DNA from 2 places in the Priestia sp. KCTC 13724 genome. Region 2 is predicted to be linked to the other one. Evidence: riboswitches for the same ligand, from Rfam matches in the RefSeq annotation. Region 2 holds a riboswitch; the other holds the start of a gene.
The links. A riboswitch is a leader RNA that binds a small molecule or an ion and turns the genes downstream of it on or off. The one in region 2 is predicted to bind glycine.
Positions count from the first base shown of each region.

Region 1: linked by a shared signal. The riboswitch ahead of AC1UFB_RS08815 (ACT domain-containing protein) and the one ahead of gcvT (glycine cleavage system aminomethyltransferase GcvT) in region 2 are both predicted to bind glycine.

Region 1 is NZ_JBXDLD010000058.1:5,578-17,875, reverse strand. Features, by position in the region: gene AC1UFB_RS08830 (PH domain-containing protein) at 35-712, shown strand; gene AC1UFB_RS08825 (cysteine-rich CWC family protein) at 716-901, shown strand; gene AC1UFB_RS08820 (PFL family protein) at 924-2,285, opposite strand; gene AC1UFB_RS08815 (ACT domain-containing protein) at 2,300-2,572, opposite strand; glycine riboswitch at 2,663-2,738, opposite strand; partial or broken gene AC1UFB_RS08810 (carboxypeptidase) at 3,063-3,194, opposite strand; gene AC1UFB_RS08805 (cold-shock protein) at 3,553-3,753, opposite strand; gene AC1UFB_RS08800 (DUF3900 domain-containing protein) at 3,935-5,005, opposite strand; gene AC1UFB_RS08795 (Nramp family divalent metal transporter) at 5,177-6,433, shown strand; gene gltC (glutamate biosynthesis transcriptional regulator GltC) at 6,472-7,374, opposite strand; gene gltB (glutamate synthase large subunit) at 7,512-12,065, shown strand; gene gltD (glutamate synthase small subunit) at 12,082-12,298, shown strand, end outside.
Region 2 is NZ_JBXDLD010000171.1:72,666-84,963, forward strand. Features, by position in the region: gene AC1UFB_RS19675 (FtsK/SpoIIIE domain-containing protein) at 1-1,368, shown strand; gene AC1UFB_RS19680 (replication-relaxation family protein) at 1,295-1,885, shown strand; gene AC1UFB_RS19685 (hypothetical protein) at 1,897-2,322, shown strand; gene AC1UFB_RS19690 (hypothetical protein) at 2,335-2,688, shown strand; gene AC1UFB_RS19695 (ATPase, T2SS/T4P/T4SS family) at 2,727-3,098, shown strand; gene comGB (competence type IV pilus assembly protein ComGB) at 3,079-4,137, shown strand; gene comGC (competence type IV pilus major pilin ComGC) at 4,151-4,462, shown strand; gene comGD (competence type IV pilus minor pilin ComGD) at 4,428-4,898, shown strand; gene AC1UFB_RS19715 (type II secretion system protein) at 4,882-5,217, shown strand; gene comGF (competence type IV pilus minor pilin ComGF) at 5,214-5,642, shown strand; gene comGG (competence type IV pilus minor pilin ComGG) at 5,605-6,024, shown strand; partial or broken gene AC1UFB_RS19730 (cupin domain-containing protein) at 6,103-6,701, opposite strand; gene AC1UFB_RS19735 (YqzE family protein) at 6,846-7,037, shown strand; gene AC1UFB_RS19740 (YqhG family protein) at 7,075-7,896, opposite strand; gene AC1UFB_RS19745 (DEAD/DEAH box helicase) at 7,883-9,559, opposite strand; glycine riboswitch at 9,746-9,834, shown strand; glycine riboswitch at 9,838-9,919, shown strand; gene gcvT (glycine cleavage system aminomethyltransferase GcvT) at 10,026-11,114, shown strand; gene gcvPA (aminomethyl-transferring glycine dehydrogenase subunit GcvPA) at 11,146-12,298, shown strand, end outside.

The DNA of each region.
Region 1 (12,298 bases), on a different contig from region 2:
TATCTTGTACGTAATCCGCTTTGGTAATTTTATGGTGGAGCGCTATGAAAAGCACCTTCAAGTTCAATACGGGCTATTAAACAAAAGCTCGCTTACGATTCCTTTTGAAAAAATTAAGGCGGTTACAGTTGAAGAAGGTTTGCTTCAGCGTTTATTTGGTTGGGGAGCCATTTCGTTAAAAGTCGTAACTTCTGATTTAGAGCAAAAAGTGTATTTACACCCATTTTTAAAACAAAAGGAAATAACGGAGGTTTTTTCAGAGTATCTTCCTACTTATCGTTATCTTGAGTTTAAGCCAAACGTAGTGCGCAATTATGTATGGTATAAGCTATCATATGTCTTCATTACAGCTTGCATTGCAGCAGTAGCAATCAGCTTTTGGAAAGTTCAGCTTGTGTGGGGAGTGGTTGTCATTTTGTTAGCTACTTCGTTGTTAACATGGTTTGGATATCACCAAGGAGGCGTAGCGATGACCCATGAATTTTTAAGTATTCGATCGCAGTTTATTACTCGAAAAACAACGGTTATGCAGCGCAGAAAGATTCAGGATGTAAAGGTGAAAGCAAGCAGCAGGTTTTGGGAAAAAGGATGTCGTCATCTTATTGTATCAACAATGGGTCTTGGTTCTTCCTACGGAGTTGGCTATTTACCGGAGCGCATATGGAAGCCGATCTTTGATAAAGCTACACATTGGGATGTAAAGAAAGAGTGAGTTATGATTAACATAACCTGTCCACTGTGTGGAAAAAAGAATGGATGTCAGCATGTTTTAAAAGAAGAAGAGTTTACTTGCTGGTGCGCAGAAGAAGAGTTTCCAGATGCGTTAAAAGCAAAATCTAGTCATTCTTGCATTTGCAAATCTTGTCTGCAAGCGTATAAAGAGAGTCAGCGTGAAGAGTAATGATTACGCTGACTCTTTTTACTTAATTAATCAATGCTTGTAGGGGAGCGGGAATTCGTCCACCGCGATTTACTAATCGCTCAGAGCTATAAGGGTTAACACCCATGACTGGAGCTCGTCCTAGAAGACCACCGAATTCTACCATTTCACCTTCACTTTTACCGGGAACAGGGATAACGCGTACTGCGGTTGTTTTTTTGTTAATCATTCCAATTGCCGCTTCATCAGCAATCATTCCTGAAAGCGTAGCAGGACTAACATCTCCTGTTAAAGCAATCATATCTAAACCAACAGAACATACGCAGGTCATCGCTTCAAGTTTTGATAGATTTAGAGAACCGTCGGTAATACCTTTAATCATCCCGTTATCTTCACTGACTGGAATAAAAGCCCCACTTAGACCACCAACGTAAGAGCTAGCCATTGCGCCTCCTTTTTTCACAGCATCGTTCATAAGTGCTAACGCAGCAATTGTACCATGAGTACCCACACGTTCTAACCCAATTTCTTCTAAAATTTCAGCAACGCTGTCGTTAATAGCATTAGTAGGAGCCAGTGATAAATCCATGATGCCAAAGGGAACGTTTAGTCGTTCAGCCACTACGCGTCCAATTAACTCACCAGCGCGCGTAATTTTAAATACCGTCTTTTTAATTACTTCAGATACCTCACCTAAATCAGCATTAGGATGACGTTTTAGTGCATTTAAAACAACACCAGGGCCACTAACACCTACGTTTAAGACCACTTCACCTTCACCTGAGCCGTGAAAAGCCCCGGCCATAAATGGATTATCTTCAACAGGGTTACAGAACACAACCAGCTTGGCGCAAGCAATGCCATCACGATCTTTTGTACGGTTAGCCGCTTCTTTAATAATAACGCCGAGCTGTTTTACAGCATTCATATTAATACCGGTACGAGTGGTGGCTACTGAGATTGAAGAACAAACGCGTTCTGTTACGCTAAGAGCTTCAGGTAACGCGTCTAGCAACGTTTGATCACTCTTTGAAATTCCTTTATGAATAAGAGCTGAGAAGCCTCCGATAAAATCGACACCAACCTGTTGTGCAGCACGGTCTAATGTTTTAGCGAGCGTGATTGTTTGTTCAACCGTTGTATGACCTAAAATCTCTGCGATAGGAGTAATTGAAATACGCTTATTTACAATTGGAATTCCATATTCTTTTTCAACCTGTTCAGCAGTTTCTTTTAATTCACCTGCATATGAAACAATTTTGTTGTAGACATTTTGATTCATTGTTTCAAAGTTAGAATCAGCACAGTCTCTTAAACTGATACCCATTGTTACTGTACGGATATCGAGGTTCTCCATTTGAACCATTCGGATGGTTTCCATCATTTCTGTTAAAGCAATACTCATATTTATTCCTCCTTTTATACGCGATGCATAGCTTGAAACGTTTCTTCAAGCTGCACGTGAATTTTTAAACCAAGCTCTTCGCTAACGTTATTTAAAGAATGTTGTAGCGAGTTTAGTTCAATAGCTGATACATCGACAATCATCATCATCGTAAAGAAATCTTGTAATATTGTCTGACTAATATCGAGGATGTTAACACCTTGATTTGATAAGACAGTTGTGACGCTTGAAATAATCCCTACTTGATCTTGTCCAATTACGCTAACCACAGCGCGCTTTTGTTGCATAATAATCACCTCAAAAATAATATAGAAAATAAAAAAAGAGATTGGAAGAATCCAATCTCGAATAGGTCATCGAATAACATACGTATGTATCGTTACTCTTCTGTCCTTTTGCCTGAGATTGTGAATCCTTCGGCGCCGCCTAAGCGGTCTCTCCAGAAGCTGCTCCTGTTGTAGTGTTATCCACAACAATCATTGCTTGGGGAATATTCAATTTAACATTGGCTCAAAAACCAATAGAAAAATCATATCAACAAAAGAAAAGATAGTCAATGTTTTTTGAACATTTCTATTGTTTCATCATGTTTACTTAGAATGGGAGAGTGTTTTGTGCTATATCACACTTAAAAATAGAGCAATGGAAGCAAAAGGTGAGAGGAGAGGTAGGAGCTAAGGCTTTTCATCAATAGTTCAGCAAAGGGAAAAGGGTACAATTGTTATAAATAGAAAAAAAGGAAAGAGCCTATCAGTCGCTTTCCTGTGATAATTTTTATTACTCGTCTTCTCCAGAAGGGCGAGTTGTTTGGGAGGCAAGCGTGTCCCAAAAGCTTGTATCTGCATTTTCTATTGAGCCATCTGAAATAGCTCTTACAGTTGAGTCTAAAGTAGTGATTGTTTGTTTAATGTGCCATTAGTTAAAAAAGGCATGAGCTTAAAATACTGTATTTTGAGAATATTTAAAGTAGAATGTAAACAAATTATTGTAACTGTACAAATAAGTGAAAGTTAAGACGAGGAGAAAGAGGGAGAGGGCGGATATCGCAGTGGATGGCTAGTTACTGATTATCATGAGATGTGTAATAAAAAATTAGGTATTATAAGAATACTATGCTATACTAAGTTTACCATTTTCTTTACCAGTTACTATCTGTGTTTTGATGTTCCCTATTCATTCGTGAGTAGGGTTTTTATTATGTCCAAATTTCAATGTAAATTAAAAACAGACTCTACAAGTAGAGTCTGTACATAGATGTCCGTATTAATTACGCTTTTTGAACGTTAGTAGCTTGAGGTCCACGTTGACCTTGCTCTACTTCAAAAGTTACAGCTTGACCTTCATCTAAAGATTTGAAACCTTCGCTTTGGATTGCTGAGAAATGTACGAATACATCGTCTCCGTTTTCGCGCTCGATGAATCCAAAACCTTTTTCTGCGTTAAACCATTTTACTTTACCTTGTTCCATTGTTGTTGCCTCCTCGTGTGCTTTGCACACATTGTGTTACTATTCTTGCTCAAATCTTCAGACGAAAGTTGTTAACTTGTCAATCCTTGCCGAACAAAAATAATTCTTCTTAAGAATAACAGAAACAGTTCAGTATTGCAAGTAAAGTAAAAAATAGATGCGTCCGTTTATTATTTTTGGCTCATTCTTCCCAGCGCTTACTGCTGATTTTCTCAATAATCCCGTGCAAATCCCCAGGCTTATGAAACTCAATCGGAGACGCGCCTTTTTCAAACAAAATCGATTCTGCTTCAATTAACGCCACGTAGCGTCCGTTCACTTTCGCTAAGTGAATATTTTCCCCGAAATCCGCTAACAGTCCTTTAATCTCCGTTTCGCCAAGCTTCATTTTAAGCTCGGCATCAGGCGTATGCTCGACGATATGAGCAGCAGCTTCCATAACTTGATTGGTATCCAAACGTTCTTGAAGCTCACGCTTTTCACTTGTTGCCCACAGTTCCATGTCCGACTCAAACTGTTCAAGTTCTACGCTTTCTGCTTCAAACGTTTCGCTGACGTGTTCACGCACCATATCCATCACTTGTGTTTTCATAACCTCAGGCATCGGCTCGTTGTAGTCAATAAATTTCAAGAAATCTTCAAAGTAACGAGCGTGAGACGCTTGGTGGATGACAAGTTCGCTTTCTTCGACCATGCCTTCTTCAGGCATGTATGGGTATTGAATAGACTTCATGTTCTTGGTTGTAATGGCCATTTCGACATGGCGAATGAGCGTTGATTCATCGGTGATTGAGGCAACTTTGGGCTCAAAATCACATTTTAAAATAAATACAAACGCCTGATCGAAATATTTGCGCGGTACAGCGGATATAACTAAAAAAGCACCGCCTCGTACAGCTGCGGTATCTAAATATGCGTGAATAAACTGTTCGCTATTTTCCTCAAATTCCTCCTTTGCCGTTGCAAAGCGCGTGCGATGAAATAAATTATAGTTAGGATTAGAATCTAATGCGTGCCCAGGTTCCGTGACAAAGTAACCAAGCTTTGTAGGAACTTGTTCAGCTTTTGGATGGCGTTCAACCTTACGTTTAACAATTTTTTTAAACTCACCGTCTAAGAAGTCTTTAATTGAGCTTTCTTCGTATTCTTCTGTATTCAGCGTTTGAAAATGCTTGTAGCGTTTGTCTGCTTGCTCGTCTTTACCATCTACTTGGATGACGTAAAAAGATAAGAAATTAATTTTAAAGTCCATAGATTCACCTTGTTTCATTAAAGAGTTCATCATTTCAGTATAGTAGAAAAAAGAAAAAAGCGTCAATGATAAATAAAGTATCGAAAGGGTTGAAAAATCTAAACTTTCTAAAATTTACAAAAAATAGTATAATAGATAACGAGAGTCTAGTAAAACAAAGGAGGGAATTGTATGACTGTAGAATTACATACGAATGAAGCACCTACTCGGCTGAGGAGTCGACTTTCAAAAGTAGGTCCGGGATTGATTACGGCTGCAACGGGTGTAGGAGCAGGGGATTTAGTAGCCGCATTGGTAGCGGGAGCGACGCTTGGGATGACGTTCGCATGGGCTATTGTAGTAGGGGCCATTTTAAAGTACTACTTAAATGAAGGCGTAGGAAGATGGCAATTGTCAACTGGACAAACTATTTTAGAAGGCTGGAATTCAATGGGGAAATGGGCTACCAGCTATTTTGGAGTGTATTCAGTCATTTGGGGGTTTGTATTTGGAGCTGCTGTTTCATCATCATGTGCCTTAGCCATGCATGCGTTATTTCCTCAGCTCCCGCTTTGGGCTTGGGCTATTATTCATGCACTTATTGGTTTTTTATTAGTTTGGAATGGGAGATATGCATTGGTTGAAAAGCTAATGACTGTTTTTGTTGGCATCATGTTTGTTACGGTTGTAGGCACTGCCATATTACTATCTCCAAATTTAACAGCACTTGCTGGAGGCATGGTACCAAAAGTACCTGAAGGATCGCTGATGAACGCTCTAGCTTTAATTGGAGGAGTAGGTGGTTCTATTACAATGGCTTCTTACGGATACTGGATTCGTGAAAAAGGCTGGAACCATCGTTCGTGGATTTCAATTATGCGCCTTGATTCAGCTGTTGCTTATATTGTAACCGCTATCTTTACGCTGTCTCTTCTCGTAGTAGGAGCGGAGTTTTTATTTGGGACAGGCATAACGTTGAGTGGTGAACAAGGTCTTATTCAGTTATCGAGTATGCTAGGCGAGCGCTTTAATGAACCGATGCGCTGGCTGTTTTTAATCGGTTTTTGGGCAGCTTCCTTTACGTCATTGTTAGGGGTATGGAACGGTGTACCATATCTATTTGCTGATTTTGTTCGCATTATGAAAAAAGAGGCGAAAAATCCAGGGGTCGTCGTGGAGAAAACCAAACCATACCGTGCGTATTTAATCTGGTTAACATTTCCTTCCATGCTTTTATTGTTTATTGGAAAGCCTGTTGGCCTTATTATGGCATACGGGGCGCTAGGAGCGTTATTTATGCCATTTTTAGCCCTGTCGCTACTTTGGCTTTTAAATTCAAAGCGAGTAGAAAAACAGTATCGTAATCCATTATGGAATAACATCATGCTAGCTGTCTGTATTTTATTGTTTATTGTCTTAATGGTAAACGAACTCCTTAATATTTTTTAAGCATATATAAAATAGAACAGTATAAATGAAGAGTTTCTTCATTTATACTGTTCTAACATAGCGAAAAAGGATTTAACAAACTCATAAAAAATTTGATCAGAAGGTGCTAAATTTCGGTTTCTTGGAATAATCATTCCGACTGTTCGTTTTACTTCAGGTGTGTGAATAGGAATCTTTGTTGTAAACCTGGGCGTTGTTTCAGAAACGGTGCTTTCAGGTAAAAGTGTAATTCCCATACCTGCAGAGACTAGCCCTTTAATTGCGTCTAAATCTTCACCTTCAGATGAGATATTTGGCATAAACCCAGCTTGCTTACAAGCATCTACGGCAATCTTACGAAGCACAAATCCATTTGGGAATAAAACGAAATCTTCGTTACGTAAATCGCGGAGGCGTAAATTTTCCTGTGTTGCTAAAGGATGACTTGAAGGAACAAGTGCCAGTATCTTTTCTGTAAATAAAATGTGCCCTTCAATATCTTCATCGTCTACTGGTACAGGGCCTAAAAACGCAATATTAATATCCCGCTTCTTAACGGATTCAATTAGAAATTTATAAGACCCTTGTCTTAAATGAAAAGCGACGTTTGGGTAATTCTCTTTAAACGCAGATATAATCGTAGGCAATAGATGACTTGATAGACTGGTAGGAAATCCAATTTTAATCGTTCCTCGCTCAGGATCTAAATATTCATCCACTTGTTCCTTTGCGTAATCAATTGCTTTCATGGCCGTTTCTGTATGTTCTAGAAACAGCTTTCCAATCGACGTTAACTTTACATTTCTTCCTTCTCTTTGAAATAACTCCACGCCCAGTTCATCTTCTAAGTTGGCAATTTGTCGACTGATAGCAGACTGCGCAACATGCAAATGTTCAGCTGCTTCAGATACGTGCTCACGTCTGGCAACTTCCATAAAATAGCGTAATTGTCTAAGTTCCATCGGCTTACTCCTTTTCTATATATCAAAATGAGATTGGTTTCATCTAAATTATATATTGTTTATATTAATTTGAAAACTTAAAATATAAACAAGTGGTCTTAATAAATAGATAAAGAAAACGAACGGGGGAGAAAAATATGACATACAATCAAATGCCGAAAGCTCAAGGTCTCTACCGTCCTGAGTTTGAGCACGATGCATGCGGAATCGGATTATATGCACACTTAAAAGGAGTGGCATCGCACGACATCGTAAAAAAAGGACTAAATATGCTTTGTCAACTCGATCATCGCGGTGGTCAAGGAAGTGATCCGCTAACGGGTGATGGAGCGGGACTAATGGTTCAAATTCCACATGACTTTTTCACAAAAGCATGTACTGATTTTTCATTACCTCAAAAAGGTCGCTACGGTGTAGGTATGATCTTTTTCTCAAATAATGAGCAAGAACAAAAAGAAATCGAAGGGTATATCAATGCTTTAATTGAACAAGAAGGACAAACGCTTGTAGGCTGGAGAACTGTACCAACAAATGTCGGAAAAATCGGAAAAGTAGCAAAGGAAAGCTGTCCGCACGTGCGCCAAGTATTTATTGGTGCAGATGAAAGTATTACAGATGATTTAGCGTTTGAACGCAAACTATATATTATTCGTAAACAAGCTGAATATTGGGCAGCAGAGCGTAAAAATCGCGTTTACTTCTCAAGCTTATCTAGCAGAACGATTGTTTATAAAGGTTTATTAACACCAGAGCAAGTAGATGCATTTTATCTTGACCTACAAGATGAAAACTTTACATCTCCTTTTGCTTTAGTACACTCACGCTTTAGTACAAATACGTTTCCAAGCTGGGAGCGCGCGCATCCAAACCGTTATTTAATTCACAATGGAGAAATTAATACGCTTCGTGGAAATCAAAATTGGATGAAAGCACGTGAGCAGCAGTTCGTATCAGAAGCTTTTGGTTCAGATCTTCATAAAATACTGCCAATTTTAGATAGTGAAGGTAGCGATTCGTCCATTCTAGATAATGCGCTTGAATTCTTTGTGTTAGCAGGTAGAAAGCCAGCGCATGCTGCAATGATGATGATTCCAGAACCTTGGACTGAAAATCCTCATATGTCTGATGAGAAGCGCGCATTTTATGAATACCATAGTGCTCTTATGGAGCCGTGGGATGGACCGACTGCTATTTCATTCACTGATGGAAAACAAATTGGTGCAATTTTAGATAGAAATGGGTTGCGTCCAGCGCGTTATTATGTGACAAAAGATGACTATATTATCCTTTCTTCTGAAGTAGGGGTTATTCCAGTAGAAGAGGACAATGTTCTTTATAAAGAGCGTTTAAGCCCAGGGAAAATGTTGTTAATTGATTTAGAAGAAGGACGCATCATTTCAGATGAAGAAATTAAAGCTGAAATGGCGCAAGCGGAACCGTATCAGCAGTGGTTAGATGAGCAGATGGTAAAGTTAGCTGCTTCAGCTGATGAAAAGCCAGAATCTTTTGATGACTTAGTTGTTCGTCAAAAAGCGTTTGGCTATACGTATGAAGATATTCATAAATATTTACTGCCGGTTGTGAACGAAGGAAAAGATCCGTTAGGTTCAATGGGGAATGATACGCCACTTGCAGTTCTTTCAGATCGTCCTCAGTCCTTATTCAACTATTTTAAACAGTTGTTTGCACAAGTAACGAACCCACCGATTGATGCAATTCGTGAGCAGCTGGTGACGTCAACAATGACGCTGCTAGGTGCAGAGGGCAATTTGCTACACCCAACAAAAGAAAATAGTCGTCGCATCCAGCTAGAAACACCAGTGTTAACGAATGGACAGCTTCAAACATTAAAAGAAGATAGCATTAAAGGTTTCAAGAGTGCTGTTCTTTCAACGGTATTTAAGGATGATTTGAAAGCATCTTTAGAAGATTTATTTAACGATGCAGAAAAAGCAATCGTAGAGGGTGCTAGTATTTTAATCTTAAGTGATCGAGAGATTAATGCAAACCGTGCACCAATGCCAATTTTATTAGTTGCAAGTGCTCTTCACCAGCATTTAATTCGTCGTGGTAGTCGTACAAAAGTCAGCTTAGTTATTGAATCTGGAGAAGTTCGTGAAGTTCATCATTTTGCAGCTTTAATTGGTTATGGAGCAGATGCAATTAATCCTTATTTAGCGTTTGCAACGTATGATTATGAAATTGCAGCTGGCAATTTAAAAACTTCTTATCAAGTAGCGGTAGCGAAATATGTAAAAGCAGTTACCGAAGGCGTTGTAAAAGTAATGTCTAAAATGGGGATTTCTACTGTGCAAAGTTACCGAGGAGCTCAAATTTTTGAAGCAGTTGGAATCGGTGAAGAAGTTATTGCAGCTTACTTTACAGGTACAGCATCTCAGTTAGGAGGAATTGGCTTAGATGTCATTGGAAAAGAAGCGCGCACACGACACGAAGCAGCTTATGCTGAAGCGTACGAACAGACTTTAGAGTCAGGAAGTGACTTCCAATGGCGAAAAACAGGTGAGCATCATGCGTTTAACCCGAAAACGATTCATACCTTACAATGGGCTTGTCGAAAAGGTGACTATGATTTATTTAAGCAGTTTTCAGAAGCTGCAAACGAAGAACGCATCGGGTTCTTACGTAACCTTTTTGCCTTTAAACAAGAACGCCCAGCTCTTTCAATCGATGAAGTAGAATCTGTGGATTCTATTGTCAAGCGATTTAAATCAGGTGCTATGTCGTTTGGTTCTTTGAGTGAAGAAGCACACGAAGCATTAGCAATTGCGATGAATAAATTAGGTGCTAGAAGCAATAGTGGTGAAGGTGGAGAAAATCCAAGACGTTATGAGCTTGATGAAAACGGTGATAACCGTCGCAGTGCCATTAAACAAATTGCATCAGGGCGATTTGGTGTGAAAAGTCACTATTTAGTGAATGCTGATGAGTTGCAAATTAAAATGGCTCAAGGCGCTAAGCCAGGAGAAGGTGGACAGCTGCCTGGGAACAAAGTATATCCATGGGTTGCAGATGTACGTGGATCTACTCCGGGAGTAGGCTTAATCTCTCCTCCGCCACATCATGATATTTATTCAATTGAAGATTTAGCTCAGCTTATTCATGACTTGAAAAATGCCAACCGTAACGCTCGTATTAGCGTTAAGCTTGTATCAAAAGCAGGTGTTGGGACGATTGCAGCTGGTGTTGCAAAAGGTGTGGCAGATGTAATTGTTATTAGTGGATACGACGGTGGAACAGGTGCGTCACCAAAAACGAGTATTAAACATACGGGCCTACCTTGGGAGCTAGGTTTAGCAGAAGCTCACCAAACGTTAATGTTAAACGGTCTTCGCGAGAAAGTAGTGCTAGAAACAGACGGAAAGCTAATGACAGGAAAAGATGTTGTTATGGCAGCACTTTTAGGTGCAGAAGAGTACGGATTTGCTACGGCTCCGCTAATTGTATTAGGTTGCATCATGATGCGTGCTTGTCATTTAGATACATGTCCTGTTGGCGTAGCAACACAAAATCCAGAGCTTCGTAAAAAGTTCTTAGGTGAGCCAGATCATATCGTAAACTATATGCGCTTTGTTGCACAAGAAGTTCGTGAAATTATGGCAGAGTTAGGATTCAGAACGGTAGAAGAGATGGTTGGACGTACAGATGTGCTGCATGTTAGTGAACGTGCACAGTCACATTGGAAAGCGCAGCATTTAGATTTGACAACACTTTTACATCAGGTAGAGGGTGTTCGTACGTTTAAGACGCCGCAAAATCATAAAATTGACCAGTCTCTAGATGTGCAAAAAATCTTACCTGCTGTACAGCAAGCGATTGAAGAGCAATATCAAGTGGATCTTTCGTTAGATATTCACAATACAAACCGAGTGGTAGGTACCGTTGTTGGTAGTGAAATCACCAAGCGTTATGGTGAGAAAGGATTGGCTGAGGATACGATTACGCTTCGCTTCTCAGGTTCAGCTGGTCAAAGTTTTGGAGCATTTATTCCAACTGGTATGACGCTTCATTTAACAGGAGATGCCAACGATTATATCGGTAAAGGCTTGTCAGGTGGAAAGATTACAGTATCTGCGCCAAAGCAATCCACTATCGTTTCAGGTGATAATGTTATTGTTGGAAATGTTGCGTTTATCGGTGCGACAAGTGGTGAAGCGTATGTAAGTGGCAGAGCAGGTGAGCGATTTGCAGTTCGTAACAGCGGTGCGCATGTTGTGGTAGAAGGTATCGGTGATCACGGCTGTGAGTATATGACAGGCGGTCGAGTTGTTGTTCTGGGAACTGTTGGTAAAAACTTCGGTGCAGGTATGTCAGGTGGTATTGCATACGTACTAGCAGATGATAAAGCAGAATTTAAGAAACTATGTAACCAAGAAATGATTGGTTTTGAAGGTTTAGAAGCTCAAGAAGCTGACGAAGTAAAAGCGATGATTGAGCGTCACCTTGAATATACAGATAGCCAAAAAGCAGCGTTTATTTTAGAAAACTGGTCACAAATGAGCAGTAAGTTTGTAAAAGTTATTCCAAATGACTATAAGCGTATGATTACTCGAATTGAAGAACAAAAAGAAGCGGGGCTTTCTGAAGAGGAAGCAATCATGAGCGCGTTTGAAGAAAATGCACAGCAAGAAAAAAAGTCAATTTCAAAACAACAAGAAGCGGTAGCTCAGTAAGAAAGGGGAGAGTAAAATGGGAAAACCAACAGGATTTATGGAAATTAAACGTGAAAAAGGCAAAGAAAGAGATCCTTTAAAACGTTTAAGTGACTGGAACGAATATGCTGCTCCTTTATCTGATGAAGCACTGAGTCGACAAGGAGCACGATGTATGGATTGTGCAACTCCATTTTGTCATATGGGGATGGATATTAACGCTTTTACATCGGGCTGTCCAATTTATAATTTGA
Region 2 (12,298 bases):
GTGCTGATTGAAATTACGACCTCAATTGCTGCAGCTTCTATTTTAGGTTTAGCTCAATTGAAGAAGGAGGGAGGCACTGAAGATGATGCAAAGAAAATCAAACAAATTGCAGATAATGTGGGTTTGAAAAAAGCCGGCCAGTCTATCCGGATGCATCGCAGATACCGTCCTAAAAACAAAAAATACACAGAGTATGTTTATCAAATTCCTTTAGGTTTAGGTCTGCAGGATTTTAAAGATCAAATCGATAAATTTGAGGATGGGCTAAATAACAAGAAAACAGTATTCACCTTTAAGTTAGGTGACATAAAAAAAGTAAGTATTAAAGAATTACGTAAAATCAAATCAGTTCGAGGTGTTTTTGAGGAAATAAGAAAAATCTTTGGTGAAAAGCATTTAATACGAAAAACCATTCATATGAGTTATGATGGAATGCTGCGAGTTAAGGTATATGATCAAGACATACCTACCTATCTTCCTTTTAGTGAAGCTATCTGGGAACAATGTAAGAAATGGCATGTTCCTATTGGCGAAACCAAAGATGGAATACATTTTATACGTTTAGATGATGGGCACGCTGTAATAGCTGGGACCACGAGATACGGTAAAACTACATTCTTACATTTGCTGATTAATACTTTTATTAAATTACATCCTAATGATGTTGAATTTAGCCTCATTGACTTGAAATCGGGGTTATCTTTTCAACGTTATAAAGATTGCAAACAGGTAATGAGCCTGGCTGAAGATTTAGAAAGCTCGCATTCTTGTTTCAGAGCAGTTATACAAGAAATGAAACGTCGAAAAGCCTTGTTTAAAAAATTAGGTGTTGAGAAGATTCAAGATGTAAAAGAGCCTATGACGAGGCACTATGTCATTATTGATGAAGCAAGCAACCTTGATTATAGGCGCATGGAGCTAGAGACAAAAGAAGATATTCAAAGAGCAAAATTCTTGTATGAGCAATGCAGGGCCTGGATGAAAACCATTGCTTGTGAAGCAGCAAGCCTAGGTATTTATTTAGTTTTCTCAACTCAATATCCAACTGTAGAGGTATTAGATAGCCAGGTGAAAGCAAATACGATTACAAAAGTTTGTTATCGATTGGATACCGGTAATCAGAGTTTAGTTGTTCTTGATCATACAGGAGCTGAAGATATCACAGTCAAAGGAAGAGCTATTGTAAGGACGCCAGATGGAACAAATGAGGTACAAAGCTATTTCTTAGAAGATGAACAAATTAAAAAGGTTATTACACCTCATATCAACATTCAACCTCGAAAGGATGATGATAATGAACAAACTGAGCAAGAAGGAGCAGAGAATCGATCAAATACTCCTGTCCTTAAAAAAACTAGACTTTCTTAACAGAACACAACTCCAAACCTTACATGATTTAGGGTCGGATCGTAATGCTCGTAAAGTGATGCAAAACTTGGATGAGTACGTTCATTACTTTCGTGATGGAGAAAAAATTTATTATTTATCTAAGGAAGGGAGAGAACGCGTTGATTGCGATAAAGTTCGTAAAAAAACTATTCAAGCCCGTCATTATATCATGAGAAATTACTTATACATTGCGTATGGTTGTCCGAAGACATGGGAAAATGAGGTTTTGTTAGAGATAGAAGGCCACGTGAAGGTGGTTTGTGATGCCATTTTCGAAGAAAGAGGGAGTGATCATATTATTGAAATTGACCATACTCAAAAGATGAGTGTTAACAAACTGAAAATTAATAAGTATCGTCAGTTATTTAACTCAGGAGCATACAAAACAAAGCCTAAACTTATCTGGATGACCACCACTGATTATAGACGTAAGCAATTACTAAAGCTCTGTGAAGGCTTAAATGTAGAGGTTTTTACCATTACAGATTTTTATTAGGAGGAATTCATATGTTTACATCTAAGAAAATTCAAACGGTTGGTACGATTAAAGAGTTTTTAAATCCATCTCCAGTCAAAGAATCCACAGACGTTATTACAGGGCAAGAAGGTATGCCATTTGTTTTCGGTGCTATGTTTCCTGTCTTCTTCACTATGCAACCTTCTATGTCATTTGCAGCTACAACAGCTTCAGCCTCTGTTAAAGAAGAAGTCTCCAGAAAAGTCATCGATGCATTTAATCCACTAACTGAATTAGTTCAAGGTTTATCTTATCCACTTGCATTTTTAGCCTTTAGTGCAGCAGGCATCTATTGGCTGCTTGGAAATCGACCTAAAGCGTTAGAAATGATGCAAGGTGCAACAATTGGTTATATCATTGTCCAGTTATCACCGATGCTTATGAGATTGCTCGTATCAGTAACAGCAGGATTCTAGGGAGGTATTCTCATGTGGGGCAAAGTTCAAACCGTAGGAACGATTACAGAATTCATAAATAAAGAGGCTACACTAGGAACGTCAGCCTCTTTCAATGGGTTGCTAGATTGGGCACTCCATCCTGTCGAGCGAACAAAAGAGATTGGTGCCAATGTAGCGTATGATAATATCGGGCCTTACTTAGATATTGTATGCATGATATCTTATCCAATTGCTAGTGTGATGATAACAATGGCTGGATTGTTGTACATTGTAAGTTTTAAAGAAAAAAGTATCTCTTGGTTAACAAAAACAAGTATTGCTTATGTGTTTATTCAATTGTTGCCTATGTTAACGAAAGCAGCCTTACAGTTGTTAATTACCTAATTTGACAGTCGAAAACAGCTCAAAAGCGTCTTATTATCATGACAGAACATCTAGTACTGACAACTATGCATACGAAAGATACAAAAGGCTCTATTTATCGATTGCTTGAGTTTGGTGTTAGTATTCAAGAAATTGAACAAACGTTGGTAGCCGTAGCTGCACAGCGATTAGTCGAAATAAAATGTAATTTTTGTGAAGGAAGATGTCATCCGCTATGTAAGAAAGAGCGTTTAAATAGACAGGCTAGCGTGTATGAGCTTCTATATGGAAGGGAAGTAAACGAAGTAATTAATGAAGTGAAAGGAAAGGAATTTCAATATGATTATGCACGACTAAGAGATGCAATTCGAAAAGGTATTGCGCTTGGGTATTTGTATTCACATGCGCTAGATGGGTGGGGGTCTTATTAAACGAAAGACATCAAACAAACATTGGGGACTTTCCAAACAAGCTAAAGTTTTAAGTCAGTTATCGAAGCTTGTTGAAAAAGGATATACGCTATCTCAAGCTTTATCGTTTATAGCATTCCAGCTATCAGCGAAGCAGCGTAGCGATGTGGATGCTTGTTTAATGGCAATGCGTCAAGGCGAGTCTTTGCACAGCTGTCTTCTAAAACTGAAGTTTCACCGAGACGTATTAAGCTACCTTTATTTTGCTGAACAGCATGGAGATCTTCATTTTGCGCTAAAAGAAAGTAGTCATATGCTAAGTGAGAAGATAAAAAACAAGAAACGATTTCAAAAGCTAGTACAATATCCACTTTTACTTTTAAGTTTCATCCTTGGGATTTTATTTATATTAAGCACCGTTTTGTTACCGCATTTTCAGTCTCTTTATAAAACAATGGGACACGAACAATCACCATTTCTTCTTATCTTTATGTCGACTATGTCTTACTTTCCACACGCACTTCTTGGAATCTCTGGAATCTTGTTGCTAATAGGAGGTCTGTATCTTATTAGTACAAAAAAGCTTGCTCCTGTAAAGAAAATGAACATTTTAATGAAAATTCCTTTTATGAAGCAGTTCACTAAGCTGTTTAACTCCTATTTTTTCGCGGTTCATACGAGTAATTTATTAAAAGGTGGACTATCAATTTATGAGTGTCTCTCGCTCTTTCAGCTGCAGCAACACTATCCTTTTTTTAGAGAAGAAGCTAAGCTTTTCACAACAGAACTTGCCGCTGGAAAATCTCTTAATCAAATTTTACAAACACGTCCTTATTATCAAAAAGATTTAGCAGAGGTCGTTGTTCATGGACAAAAAAATGGGGATTTAGCAAAAGAATTGTACGACTACAGCCTATATATGGTTGAGAGAATGGAAGAATGGGTTTTTCACATTCTCAAATATGTTCAGCCCATTACGTTCGCCTTTATTGGTATCGTTATTCTACTTATGTATATGTCAGTCATGATGCCAATGCTAGAAATTATGTCGAGTTTATAAAGGGGATTCAAACATGTTAAAAAATGAGAAAGGTTTTACTTTAATTGAGATGCTCATTGTTATGTTAGTTATTACAGTGCTATTGCTTATTATGGTGCCAAATGTATTAAAGCATAACGCTGTTATTAACAATAAAGGATGCTCGGCTTTAGTGAAAACAGTGGAAGCACAAGTGCAGGTGTATGAGCTTGAAAACGGAACAAAGCCTACTTTAAACGAGCTTGAAAGCGGAGGATACTTAAAAGAAGGAACGGTGTGTCCAAATGGTTCGAAAATTACAATAGGTACGGATGGACGCGTATCAGCGAGTGATGGAAACTCGTAAAATGAATCAAAAAGGCTTTACGCTAATCGAGTCCTTAATCGTGTTAGCCATTGTGCAAGTTATGGTGTTAATCATCGTCATCAATTTAAAACCTCTTATGGCCCACTATCAGTTAACCTCATTTTTACGACAACTTCAAGCAGATACCTTTTATACGCAACAAATAGCCATCACTACTCAGCGTCCGGCAAGGCTTACATTTGAGCCAGCCAACTCCCGATATTTGTTGCTTAAGATTGGAGCTGAAAGGCCCATTATGCAAAGAGGTTATCATTCGAATATTCGAGTTGTGTTTAGCAGTGGTACAAGTTCGATTCAATATAATGAGCAAGGAAATATTTCGCAGGCAAAAAGCTTGTTTATTTCAAGTAACAAAGAAACATATAAGGTCACGTTCCAAATTGGAAGAGGACGCTTTTATGTTACGAAAATATAATAATCAAACAGGCTTCACATTACTGGAAATGCTAGTAGCATTCAGTGCGCTGATTATGCTCACCGCTGTGATTGTTCCTTTATATATTCAAGCAATACAAGCTGAAAAAGATAAGAAGCGAATGTATGTAGGAGATGCGCTTTTGTATGAAAAAGTCATGACGGATGCTGATCAAAAGCACTTACTCTCTGAAAAGAGGATGTATAACGGGGTTGAATACCTCCTTGTATTCAAAGAAGAACCGGTTCCAAAGTGGTGTGTTTCTTGGAAAAGAACTAATCAGAAAATCATAGAAAGATGTGAATCTACGTTAAAATGAGGAACCAAAAAGGTTTTACATTAGTAGAAATGTTGCTTAGTTTAACGATTTTCTTTGTAATAGTATCCTTTATTCCGCCTGTCTTGTCATTGGCTAACCAAAAATATGCCCCTGATGACCTAGCAACAGAAATGGAATGGGAAATCTTTATTCAGCAGTTAACAAAGGAGTATCGAAGAGCGCATCATGTTAGCGTTAACGAAAGAATTTTATCATTACGAATAGATGGAGAGCCTTTAGTTACGTATGAACCTTTTAATGATAAGGTTCGGCGTAGGGTTGACCAGAGTGGTCATGAAGTTGTCTTGCAGTTTGTGAAGTTAATTGAGTACAAATACGAAAGCAATCTGCTTCATGTTAAGGTGGTATATAAACACGGTGAAATTCATGAAACAACGATTAAAACATTTATGGATGTTGAATAAAGATAGGAAAGCGTACCAAGCGGGTTTTGCGCTTCCCTTTGTACTAGCCTTTAGTGCGCTATTTTTATTTTTACTATCCCACCAGTTGGTGTATTTTGTAACGAAAAGTACGTTTTATGCCGAAGTAAATCAGCGCTATGAATTAGACTATTTACTGCAAAAAGGAGTCCGAGATTTACAAGCAGACGTTCAAACAAATAATTTTTCACAAGAAAGCGATGGGGTACTAACTTATGATTCAGGAACCGTTAAGTACCAAATACTAAGGCAGACAGAGGATAGTGTGACTATTCAAGTTCGCTGCGCTACAAAAGAAGAAAGACAGCTTATTCATACAATTACTTTTCAGCGAGAAAGCGGTAAGGTAATTGCCTGGGTTTAGAGATAGAGCAAAAAACCTTGAGTTTATGAAGAAATCAAGGTCTTTTGTTGTTAATCATCAAATTCAACATCTTTATCATTAATATTTGATTTTTACATGATGATGTTCTACATTACGCTTTGAATGGTTAGTGAAAGGAGGCCCAATCACAACCGTTTCATCAATGGGTTCCAATGCTTGTTTAATTTGGCTTTCGTTGACATTATAAGCTTTTTGAAACACTTCAGGAGGTGTTAAGCGAAGGATGTCTGAACCTTCTGCTGATTCAAACTGGTCGTTATTAAAGAAAAGGTGAAGGGAGCTTCTTCTGTTAATGGTTCAATCCAGTGCCACCAACCCATTGGGATAAATGCTACATTTCCTTTTTTAATACGATACGTATGCAGGGTGCTCGTATCGGGATCTATAATTGATACCTCGACTTCTCCAGAAATCACCACATCTAACTCCCAAGCATTTGGGTGCCAATGGGGTTCTCTCATATAGCCTTTAGTTAAATATAAGTCTACAAAAGCTCAACCAATCATGGCAGGGAGCTGTGTAGATGTTACTTGATACGCAATGTTGTTGGTGTTTCGTTTAAATAATACGCTGTTTTGGTAGTTAAACGATAAGTTTGGTGTACCAGACGTCTTCTTAATATTCGAATTATCAGGAACAAATCCAGAATGACTCATAGTTGTTTCAACCTCTTTCTTACAAAAGAATATAACGTATCATATTATTAGTCAGGAAAGAATGTGTTACATCATCACAAAGTTTTCTTGCTTTTGATTAATAGCTTTTCAGCGAGGATATACTAGTTCGTAGGAGATGATGATGTGAAAACAAACGACTACGTGAAGTACGTAACGCAGCAGCTTGTTCAATATATGGATCAACCGAAAGAAATTCGTAAAACCAAACGAATTGAAAAGAAAAAGACACGAGATCCGTTTTTTAATAGGTGGTTTGGAATGATTCCTCTTTCATTTCAAATCTGGTATCGAAATACGAAAAAAGGTAAAAAGTAGCCTGCGCTCTTTTTACCTTTTTTATTTATAGAATGTTTTATACGAAATGACGTGAAAGGTGATGATTAACAGTTTGTTCAGACAAGTAAAACAATCCGCCGTTTACAATTTTCGTTAAAATAACAGGCTCATATAAATCTTGTAAAGCCTGTTTTTCTGTCGTATAGCTTTCGGGTAGCTCTTCCATATTCTCATAGAAATGATCTAAAAGTGCAAGGTCTTCATACCATCTTTCTTGCGCTTTTTTTGCCCAATCCATCGGCTGCTTTGAAATGTGATCTTCCACATAAGCTGATAATCTTGAAATTCCGCTTTTGGGGCGAATAATTGGCGATAGCGTAAAGCAATAATCAGGAATCTTTGACGTGAAGTTTTGTTTGGACATCATCAGCTGAAAGTTATCAAGAATCGCTCCCGTAATTAAATTTAACCCAAGCGATAGTAATTCATCTTTTTTTCGGTCACACTTATACGAAACCTTCATATTTAAAGCAAGCCAAGGCTGAAGTGAACGCTGCGATTGTGAGTGAGAATGCATTTTTTCATATAAGTGAACGAATCCTCCAAACTTTTGGGCTGACCCAAAAATTTGATGTAAACGCGGTGAGCCAAAGTGAATTTTTTCGCCTTGTACAGATGAATCATCATAAGTTGGATCGGTGATAAACGTAAGTGAAGCAGGATTAGGTTTCCCGCCTGTTTTTTCAATATAATGCCAATAAAAAGGTCGGTTCATAAGCTCTTTATCCATTTCAATAGTAAGCTGAACCTTCAAATAAGATGGGTCGTCTTCTGTCAAGTCACAGTTATGTGCCGTGAAATATTTTTTGAGAAATTGATGAATTTCAGTTTGCTGCATGCTGTTCACCTTCTTCATCTTCGTGATATTCAATAATGGATGTAAGATTGTTCATCTTAATTTTCATTTCTCCTTCACTTCGTGAATGAAGAAGAATATCTTGAATGTGATCTTCAATGTTATCAATTTCTAGTTTGGTTAAAATTTCATCGAGCTCACCAACAACACGCTCAAATAAATTTATTTTTTCATAAAGTAGCTTTAAAATATGTTCTTCGACTGTATTCTCAATTGCTAGATTATAAATGTGCACATCATGCTGTTGACCCAGTCTATGAACGCGTCCAATTCGTTGCTCTAATCTCATTGGGTTCCAAGGTAGGTCGTAGTTAATGATATGGTGACAGAATTGAAGGTTAATTCCTTCACCTCCAGCTTCCGTTGCGATAAAAACTTGAGCATGGCTTTCAAAAAGCTGTTTCATCCAGTCTTTTTTTCCACGCTTAAATCCACCCCTAAACGGAACAGATGTAATACCGTGTTGTTTTAAATACCACTGTAAATAAAGCTGAGTTGCTCGATATTCCGTAAAAATGATGACTTTATCATTAATCTGTTGAATTAATTCAATTACCTTTTCTGCTTTCGCATTTTGAGGAACGGTTTGTACTTTTTCAAGGAGTGGTTTAAGCATCTGAGTAGCTTTTTCACTGTTTTCGTCCTCTTGGCGTTCAAGCATGCTTTTTAAGGTCATAAATACTGCTTCGCGACTGCTACAAGCTTCGCGCTGCAATGTTAAAATTGCAAAGGAACTGCTGGGTAAATTTGAATGTTGCTTAAATGAAGTGATTTGATCATACAACTCTCGTTCTTCAGATGAAAACTCAACAGGAACGGTTTGAACAATTCGTTTTGTCCATTCAATACCTGTGTCTTGCCTGCGGTTTCGAATCATCACTTTGTTAACGAGTTCCTTTAAATACTCATCATTTTGAACAGAACGTTTCTTAGCAGAAAATAAATCAGCAAAATAATCTTTGTTTCCTAGGTGGCCTGGTTTTAATAACGAAACTAAGTTGAAAATCTCTTCTACTCGATTTTGAATTGGTGTCGCTGTTAATAATAAGCAGAACTTTTTCTTTAAGCTTTGAACAAACTCATAGTTTTTTGTTTTATTATTTTTTAGTTTATGAGCTTCATCGATGATGATAAGGTCATAATCTTGTTCTAATACAATTTCGCGATGAGGAGAGCGCTTGGCTGTATCAATGGATGATACTACTATGTCGCATTGCTCCCACACGTATGTTTTCTTTTGTGGAACAGCAGGAATAAAAAATTTATGGTTAAGTTCCATTGCCCATTGGGATACAAGTGATGCTGGTACAAGAATAAGGGCTTTTTTCACAAGACCACGAATCATATATTCTTTTAAAATGAGTCCTGCTTCAATTGTCTTTCCAAGCCCCACTTCGTCAGCTAAAATCGCTTTTCCATTCATTTCTTCTACCACTTTTTTAGCTACTTCTAACTGGTGTGGATGCGGGGTTAGGTCTGTTAAATGGCGAGGTGCTTGCAGACCTTCAAATTCAGTAATTAACGTTTGCTCCTCGATTTCATATGCTAATTTATACATTTCCCAATCAGACCAAGAGCCGTCTTGCTCAAGTTTATTTAAAAAAGTAGATTCCCATGCTTCATCTTTCTTCATACTGATGTTCATCGTTAGTTTTGCTCCTTTCTGAAAGTTTTTATTGAACTGCTGAACAGAATCATGTAGGATAAAAATATATTTTAGAAAATTCAAAATAGAAAATAGATTGTCACTAAATGAACTATTTTGTTATTGATGTGTGTAAGTAATAGTTTCTTAGTAGTATGCCCAAAATTACAAACTTTATAGAGGCGAATGATGACAAGGGGAGAGACTGCTTTAAAGTGGCGCCGAAGGAGCAAACAACATGTGAATCTCTCAGGCAAAAAGACTCTTGTTGGACGCAACTCTGGAGAGCGTCTATTTCGAATAGACCACCCACGAGGCAAACCTATTTAACGGGTAAACTTTCAGGTGAAAAGGACAGAGACTTCCTGCTATACAGCAGGGAGTTCTCTGTCCTTTTTTATGTGTAAAAAAGATACGATGATTCCCCGAAACCAAAGCAAATGGCCTTATATGAGGAGGATGTTAAATGACTGAGCTAAACAAAACACCACTTTACGATGTCTATCAACAGTACGGTGGAAAGATTATTGATTTTGGAGGTTGGGCTCTTCCAGTTCAATTCTCATCTATTAAAGAAGAACATCATGCGGTTCGTACAAAAGCTGGCCTGTTCGATGTTTCTCACATGGGAGAGTTTGATGTAAAAGGGACAAATAGCTTGGCATTTTTACAAAAAGTTATGACGAATGATGTTTCAGTATTACGTCCAGGTAAAGCACTATATACCGCGATGTGCTATGAAGATGGGGGCACAGTGGATGATCTCCTTGTTTATCAAAAAGGAGAAGATGACTACCTGCTTGTTGTAAACGCAGCAAATATTGAAAAAGACTTCGAATGGCTACAGCAGCATAAGCCAGAGGGTATTGAGCTTGTAAATCGTTCAAGTGAGTTTGCTTTACTAGCTTTGCAAGGTCCAGCTGCACAAGGTGTTTTACAGAAATTAACATATGAATCATTATCTGACTTGAAACCATTTACATTTAAAGATGATGTAGAAGTAGCAGGTGTGAGAGCGCTTGTTTCACGTACAGGTTATACAGGCGAGGATGGTTTTGAACTGTACTGTTCTGCATCAGATGTAGTAACGCTTTGGACTGAGCTTTTAAAAAGTGAAGAGGTAGTTCCGTGTGGATTAGGAGCACGAGATACGCTTCGTTTTGAAGCAACTTTAGCTTTATATGGTCAAGAGCTTTCAAAAGATATTACGCCAATTGAAGCACGTATCGGATTCGCAGTGAAAACGGATAAAGAAGATTTTATCGGCAAAGAGGTATTAAAGCGTCAGCGTGAAGAAGGACCAAACCGCAAGCTTGTTGGGCTTGAAATGATTGATAAAGGAATTCCACGACATGGATATGAAGTGTTTAGTGAGGAAGAAGAGATTGGCTTTGTTACAACAGGCACACAATCGCCAACTTTAAATAAAAGCATTGGTCTTGCACTTATCGATGCTAAACATGCTGAGCTAGGTACAGAAGTGTATGTGCAAGTGCGAAAAAGACGTTTAAAAGCAAAAGTCGTGAAGACACCTTTTTATAAGCGTTCAAAATAATGTTGGGTAATTAAAGAGAGGGGACAAAAGAATGGTACATCGTTATTTACCAATGACATCAGAAAATCAGCAGCAAATGTTAAAGGCAATTGGCGTGTCTTCAGTGGATGAGTTGTTTTCAGATATCCCAGAAAGCGTTCGTTTCCAAGGGGAATACAATATAAAAAAAGCGGCCTCAGAATCTGAGCTAGTAAAAGAGTTAACAAACTTAGCTACTAAAAATAAGAACGTAAAGGAATACGCTTCATTTTTAGGAGCAGGTGTTTATGATCACTATATGCCAATTATTGTTGATCACGTTATTTCGCGTTCAGAGTTTTACACAGCTTATACACCATATCAGCCTGAAATTTCGCAAGGAGAGCTGCAGGCTATCTTTGAATTTCAAACGATGATTTGTGAGCTAACAGGAATGGATGTTGCCAATTCATCCATGTACGATGGTGGTACAGCACTTGCTGAGGCAGCCATGTTAAGTGCAGGTCAAACGAGAAAGAAAAAAGTGTTAGTTTCAGAAACAGTTCACCCTGAATCACGAGCTGTGTTAGAAACGTACGCAGCAGGTCAGTACATTGAAGTAGTAGAAGTACCAAGCAAAGACGGCGTAACGGATCTGACGGTGCTGAAGGAGCGCATGGATGATGATGTAGCGGCTGTCATCGTTCAGTATCCAAACTTCTTTGGTCAAGTAGAACCTTTAAGAGAAATTGAAGCCATTGCTCATCAAGGAAAAGGAATGTTTGTTGTATCAAGCAATCCACTATCTCTTGGATTGTTAACTCCTCCGGGTCAGTTTGGTGCTGATATTGTTGTAGGAGATGCACAACCTTTTGGTATTCCAACACAGTTCGGTGGTCCTCACTGCGGCTACTTTGCTACAACGACAAAGTTAATGCGTAAAATTCCAGGACGCTTAGTTGGTCAAACGATTGATGAAAATGGTAAGCGCGGCTTTGTCTTAACGCTTCAAGCACGTGAGCAACATATTCGCCGTGATAAAGCAACTTCAAACATTTGTTCAAATCAAGCGTTAAATGCACTTGCAGCTTCAGTAGCGATGACTGCCTTAGGAAAGCAAGGGGTAAAGGAAATGGCTACGCAAAATTTATCAAAAACGCATTATGCATATAACGCATTAAAAGCAAGCGAAGTAGATGTTGTTTTTAATGGGGCATTTTTCAATG